Corallococcus caeni: one gene and its partner. The main gene of each other region encodes a partner of the protein of the gene in region 2 in a complex. Links are inferred from orthologs where the notes say so. Each region holds a gene or a part of one and is shown on either strand. Other genes may lie near its edges. The genes, in order: AABA78_RS15245 and accD.

What was found.
Region 1: the proteins of accD (region 2) and AABA78_RS15245 are in contact, whole or in part, in a solved structure (PDB 8UXZ), measured with the Escherichia coli proteins. The link is inferred for Corallococcus caeni from one-to-one orthologs.

What each region holds. Positions count from the first base shown.
Region 1 is NZ_BTTW01000003.1:225,829-228,952, reverse strand. Bases 274-3,085 are described here. They hold AABA78_RS15245 (acetyl-CoA carboxylase carboxyltransferase subunit alpha), read right to left. Parts: upstream 2,258-3,085; coding sequence 1,289-2,257; downstream 274-1,288. Other genes in these bases: AABA78_RS15240 (tetratricopeptide repeat protein), read left to right, coding at 2,350-3,039; hisC (histidinol-phosphate transaminase), read right to left, coding at 274-1,275. Outside these bases: cmk ((d)CMP kinase), read right to left, coding at 1-187; more of hisC, read right to left, coding at 184-273. UniProt on the Escherichia coli protein: Component of the acetyl coenzyme A carboxylase (ACC) complex. First, biotin carboxylase catalyzes the carboxylation of biotin on its carrier protein (BCCP) and then the CO(2) group is transferred by the carboxyltransferase to acetyl-CoA to form malonyl-CoA.
Region 2 is NZ_BTTW01000001.1:388,269-391,350, forward strand. What follows is about bases 1-2,770. They hold accD (acetyl-CoA carboxylase, carboxyltransferase subunit beta), read right to left. Parts: upstream 1,927-2,770; coding sequence 1,075-1,926; downstream 1-1,074. Other genes in these bases: AABA78_RS01615 (bifunctional folylpolyglutamate synthase/dihydrofolate synthase), read right to left, coding at 1-1,055; AABA78_RS01625 (MBL fold metallo-hydrolase), read right to left, coding at 1,999-2,754; AABA78_RS01630 (Crp/Fnr family transcriptional regulator), read right to left, coding at 2,756-2,770. Outside these bases: more of AABA78_RS01630, read right to left, coding at 2,771-3,082.

The DNA of each region.
Region 1 (3,124 bases), on a different replicon or contig from region 2:
GCTCGCCCAGCTTCGCGTCGTCGTCGAACGCGATGCCCTCGCGCGTGGCCATCAGCGCCACGCAGCGGTAGATGGCGCCCGTGTCCACCAGCGCGAAGTTCAGCCGCCGCGCCAGCAGCTTGGACACGGAGGACTTGCCCGCCCCGGCCGGCCCGTCGATGGCGACGATGAACGGCCGCGCGCTCAAGACAGGACCTCCTTCAGCGCGGCCACGCACCGGGCGTTCTCCTGCGGCGTGCCCACGGAGATGCGCAGGCAGTTCGGGTGGCCGTTGCCCGCCATGGGCCGCACGATGACGCCCCGGCGCAGGAGCTGCTCGTAGACCTCGGCCCCCGGACGGTGGCAGTCCACGAAGACGAAGTTCGCGTGGCTCTCCGTCAGCGTGAGCCCCAGCTTCGGAAGCTCCTCCCCGAAGTAGCGCAGCCCCACGCGGTTGTTCTCACGCGTGCGCTCCACGTGCTCCGTGTCCTCCAGCGCCGCCATGCCCGCCGCCTGCGCCACCGTCGTCAGGTTGAACGGCATGCGCGTGCGGTGCACGTAGCCCGCCAGCTTCGCGTCCATCACCGCCGAGCCCAGCCGGATGCCGGCCAGCCCGTGGATCTTGCTGAACGTGCGCAGCCCCACGAGGTTCGGATACGTGTGGAACAGCTCCACCGCGCTCGCGTAGTCGGGCCAGTCCACGAACTCAGCGTAGGCCTCGTCGTGGACGACGAGCACGTCCTTGGGCACCGCCTGGAGGAACGTCTCCAGGTCCTTGCGCCCGAAGGTGGTGCCCGTGGGGTTGTCCGGGTTGGCCAGGAACACCATGCGCGTGCGCGGCGTGACGGCGCGGGCCATGGCCTCCAGGTCGTAACGGAAGCCCTCGCGCATGGGCACCTCCACGAACGCACGGCCGTGCGCCTGCGCGGAGATGCGGTACGCGGGGAACGAGCCCTTGCAGAGGAGGATCTCCTCCTCCGGCGTGGTGAACGTGCGGATGAGCAGTTCAATCAGCTCGTTGGAGCCGCTGCCCAGCACCACTTCCTCGGGCTTCACGCCCAGGTGCGCGGCCAGCCTGCGCACCAGGTGGAAGCTGGTGGCGTCCGGGTACAGGTTCACCTGGCCCGCGGCGTTGCGCATGGCCTCCACCGCGCGGGGCGACGGGCCCAGCGGGTTCTCGTTGGAGGCCAGCTTGATGACGCCGGTGAGGCCGTACTCCCGCTCGGTCTCCTCGATGGGCTTGCCGGGGACGTAGGCCTTGAGCGTCTCGACGTAGGGAGGAACGAGCGGTCGCATGAGATGGGAACCCTTACTTGCCGGAGAACATGCCGAGCGCGCGGAACTTGTCGTAGCGGTCGCGCACCAGCGCGTCCGGCGACAGCTCCGCCAGCTGGCCCAGGTGCTTGCGCAGCGTCTTGCCCAGCGCGTCGGCCGCCTTGGCCGCGTCGCGGTGCGCGCCGCCGGGAGGCTCCGGAATCACCTCGTCGATGATCTTCATCTCCAGCAGGTCCTGCGCCGTGGGGCGCATCGCGTCCGCGGCCTTGTCCGCCTTCGTCGCGTCGCGGAAGAGGATGGAGGCGCAGCCCTCCGGAGAGATGACGGAGTAGACGCTGTTCTGGAACATGAGCACGCGGTTGCCCACGCCAATGGCCAGCGCGCCGCCGGAGCCGCCCTCGCCCACCACGGTGGAGATGATGGGCACGCGCAGCCGGCTCATGACCTCCAGGTTCACGGCGATGGCCTCCGCCTGGCCGCGCTCCTCCGCGCCGATGCCCGGGTACGCGCCCGGCGTGTCCACGAAGGTGAGGATGGGCTTCTCCATCCGCTCGGCCAGCTCCATCAGCCGGCGCGCCTTGCGGTAGCCCTCCGGGCGCGGCATGCCGAAGTTGCGCGCCATGTTCTCCTTGGTGTTGCGCCCCTTCTGGTGGCCGATGAGCATCACCGTCTTGCCATCGAAGCGCGCGAAGCCGCCGACGATGGACGGGTCCTCGCCGAAGTGCCGGTCGCCGCACATCTCGAAGAAGTCCGTGAACAGGTACTGGACGTAGTCCAGGAAGTACGGCCGCGAGCTGTGACGCGAAAGCTGCACCACCTGCCAGCGGGTCAGGTCGCTGAAGATCTCCGTCTGGAGCTTCTTCGCCTTCTTCTCCAGCTTGGAGATCTCCGAGGAGAAATCCACGGTGCCGCTGGTGGAGAGGACCTTCAGCTCCTCGATCTTCTTTTCCAGCTCGATGAGCGGGCGCTCGAAGTCGAGCGCGTAGCCAATGCCGGTTGCCATGGCGCCGAACTAGCACCAGGGTTCAGGCCTTTCAACGCGCAAGCGGTTACGCACCCCTGGAATGTCCCGGGGGGCCGCCCGTCTGGAGCCACATGGTCCTCGCCCTCTCCCTGGCCCTGGCGCTGTCCGCCGCCCCGTCCACGCCCCCGTCGGGCAAGGCCCTCAACACCCAGGGCTTCCGCCTCTACCAGTCCGGCCGTTATCCAGAGGCGCTGGAGAAGTTCCAGGCGGCCGCCCAGGCCACCCCGGACTATGCCCTGGCGCACTACAACGCCGCCGCCACCCTGGGCCTGCTGCGCAAGCAGGGCAAGGTGTGCGAGTACAGCGCCCACCGCGACGTCATCGTGGAGAAGCTGGCCACCGCCGTGCGCCTGGACCCGCGCCGCCTCCAGCGGGCGAAGGAGGACAAGGACCTGGACGTCATCCGGGACACACTGGGCTGGCAGAAGCTGCTGGGCCTCACCCCGGAGCAGGAGGCCAGCGTCCCCACCCTCCTCCGGAACGTGTCCTGGTACGGCCCCGGCGTGGGCGTCTACGGCACCACGCGCGCCCTCAAGTTCAAGGACGGCGGGCGCGTGGAGCTGTGGAAGAAGGACATCGACGACTCCGGCACACCGAAGGAGTCGCGCATCCAGGGCACGTACACGGTGAAGGGCCGCGCCGTGACGGTGACGCTGCCGAAGGCCGCGCCCGTCACCGGGAGCCTCGACGCGGCGGGCGCCCTCACCTTCCCGGAGCCCCTGGGTGGCTTCACCGACAGTCCGTCCGAATGCGAGGCCTGACCGGGAAGTGACGACCCGTTCACGCCTACACGCCTCCGGGGACCGCCACCCTGGCGCGCCTGCCTGCCGGTGCCCACCTTCGCCC
Region 2 (3,082 bases):
AACAGGGCCCGCATCATCGGCCCCCGGTCCTTGTCCGCCACCACCCCGAAGACGAGGTGCAGCGGCCTGCCCGCGTAGAGGGCGCGCAGGGCCTCCAGCAGCACCGCCACGCCCGCCGGGTTGTGTGCGCCATCCACCACCACCGTCGGGCCCCGCGCCAGCTCCTCCAGCCGCCCCGGCCAGCGCGCGGTGGCCAGGCCCTCGCGCGCGGCCTCCGGTGTCACCGCCACGCCCCGGGCCTGAAGGGCCTCCAGGCAGGCCAGGGCCACCGCCGCGTTCTGCCGTTGATACGGACCGCGCAGCGCGAGCGTGATGCCGTCGAGCGACCAGTCAGCGCCCCGATATGACAGCGTGTCATTGGACCCCGGGACGATGCCGAAGTCGCGGCCCTCCAGCCGCACGGGCACGCCCAGTTGCTCCGCGCGGCGCACGAGCGAGTCCAGGGCCTCCGGCTCCTGCTTCGAGAGCACCACCGGCACGCCCGCCTTGAAGATGCCGGCCTTCTCCCCAGCAATCTCCCGGAGCGTGTGGCCCAGGTACTCCATGTGGTCGAAGGACACGGGGGTGACGCACGTCACGACGGGGTTCGCGGCGGTGGTGGCGTCCAGCCGGCCGCCCAGCCCCGTCTCCAGCACGGCCACGTCCACGCGCTCGCGGGAGAAGTGCCAGAGCGCGACCACGGTGCCGAACTCGAAGTACGTCATCGGCTCCGTCAGCGCGGACGGATAGCGCTCCAGCACCTCCAGGATGCGCTGCCCGAAGACGTCGTCCGGGATGTCCTCGCCACAGACGCGGATCCGCTCGTTGACGCGCACCAGGTGGGGGGACGTGTAGAGCCCCACGCGGTGGCCGGCGGCCTCCAGCGCACGCGCCACGAAGGCGCAGGTGCTGCCCTTGCCGTTGGTGCCGGCGACGTGCAGCGCCGGGTAGTCGCGCTCGGGGTGGTCCAGCGAGGCGAGCGCGTCCCTCACCCGCTCCAGCCCCAGCTTGATGCCGGAGGGGTTGAGCGCCTGGAAGAAGCGCAGGGCTTCTTCCGGAGTCCGTGGGGCGTCCATGGGTGGGAGGCCCGCCGCCCTACCCCAGCATGCCCATCAGCTGGCCCAGCTTCCCGCGCAGCTCCTTGCGGTGGACGATGGCGTCGATCATCCCGTGGTCCAGCAGGAACTCCGAGCGCTGGAAGCCCTCCGGCAGCTTCTGGCGGATGGTCTGCTCGATGACGCGCGGGCCGGCGAAGCCGATGAGGGCCTTGGGCTCCGCGAGGATGATGTCGCCCAGCCAGGAGAAGGACGCGGCCACGCCGCCCGTCGTGGGGTTGAGCATCACGGAGATGTACGGCTTGCCGCTGGTGCGGAAGCGGGCAATCGCCGCGGACGTCTTCGCCATCTGCATCAGGGAGAAGATGCCCTCCTGCATGCGCGCGCCGCCGGAGGCGGAGAACACCACCGCGGGGCACTTGAGCTCGAAGGCGCGCTCGAACACGCGCGTGACCTTCTCACCCACCACGGAGCCCATGGAGCCGCCCATGAACTCGAAGACGAAGCAGCCCACGGAGACGGGGTGGCCCTCGATGCGGCCCACGCCGGAGATGAACGCGTCGTTCTCCTCCAGGTTCTTGCGCGTGGACTTCAGCCGGTCCTTGTACTTCTTGGAGTCGGTGAAGCCGAGCGGGTCCTGGGGCTCCAGCTCCTTGTCGAACTCCTCGAAGGAGTCCGGATCCAGCGTGGCCGCGAGGCGCGCGCGAGCCGTCCAGGCGTGATGGTGCTCGCAGTGCATGCACACCATCCAGTTCTTCTCGAGCTCCTGGCGGTAGATGATTTCGTCGCACTGCTCGCACTTGGCCCAGAGGCCCTGCATGCGGGAGGGCTGGGGCTCGGCGGCGGGCTCGGAGTCGACGGCGATGCGGGGCTTCTTGGAGAACCAGGCCATGAGGCCCGGGGGTTAATCCGGCGGCCGCGGGCCGTCAATACCCCCGTACGGCGCGCCGCGGCACGACCGCCCCTAGAACTGGAACGTCTCCCCCAGCTCCAGGACGTTCACGGGCAGCGGGGCCAGCTCCTTCTTGAGCTGGGTCACGAACGCGGGCTTCAGGTGGTAGAGCATCACCTGGGCGCCGTTGCGGTCGAACTTGCGCAGCTCCGAGCCCACGGTGGCGGGCGTCAGGTGGCCGGAGATGTCCGCCAGGGCCTGGAGGCTGTTGGGGAAGCTGGCCTCCAGCAGCAGCGCCTTCAGGTTCTTCGTGGCGTTGAGCGCCTTCCACAGCTTGTCCGTGGGGCCGGTGTCGCCGCTCATGGCGAGCGACGACTTGCCGTCGCTGATGATGAAGGCGCACGACTCCACGGGGTGGCTCACCGGCACGCTCTTCACGGTGTAGGGGCCCACCTGGAAGGTGCTGCCGGCGCGGAAGGTCTTGATGGCCAGGACGGGCTTGTGGCGCGTGGGGATGCGCGTGAAGTCCGGCCACAGCGAGTTGTTGAACATGTTCTCGCGCAGCGCCTTGGCGCACTCGCGGGAGGCATGGATGGTGACGGGCCTGTCGCGCCGGCCGATGACGAGGTCGGCGAGCAGCGGCAGGTCCTTCACGTGGTCGAAGTGGCTGTGGCCGACGAGCACGTCGTCCACCTTGCACAGCTGCTCCAGCGAGAGCGTCCCGGTGAGTGCGCCCGCGTCGAGCGCGAGCACGTCGTCCACGAGGAAGCAGGTGCTCCTGCACGTGGGAAGCTCGCCGCCGTGGCACCCGAGGACTTGCAGCTTCACGCTAGAGGTCTCCGAACTTCCACTTCATCTCGAGGTAGTTGAGGAAGTCATGCAGCCGGGCCGTGTCATACACGGTGAGCCTGTCACCGCTGCGCTCGATGAGGCCCGCGCGCTCCAGGCGCTCCAGCATGCTGCGCACGGCGGGCTCGCCCACGCCGATCTGCCGGGGCATCTCCCGCACGGCGAAGTCCACCTCCACGCCCTCCTCCAGCGGCCGGCCGCGCGTCTGGCAGGCCTGGAGGATCTGGTGCACGACGCGGCTGGCGGGGTCGCCGTGGAGCAGGTTCTCAATCTGGGCGTCCGCCTCGGAGAGGCGCTCGGCCAGCTT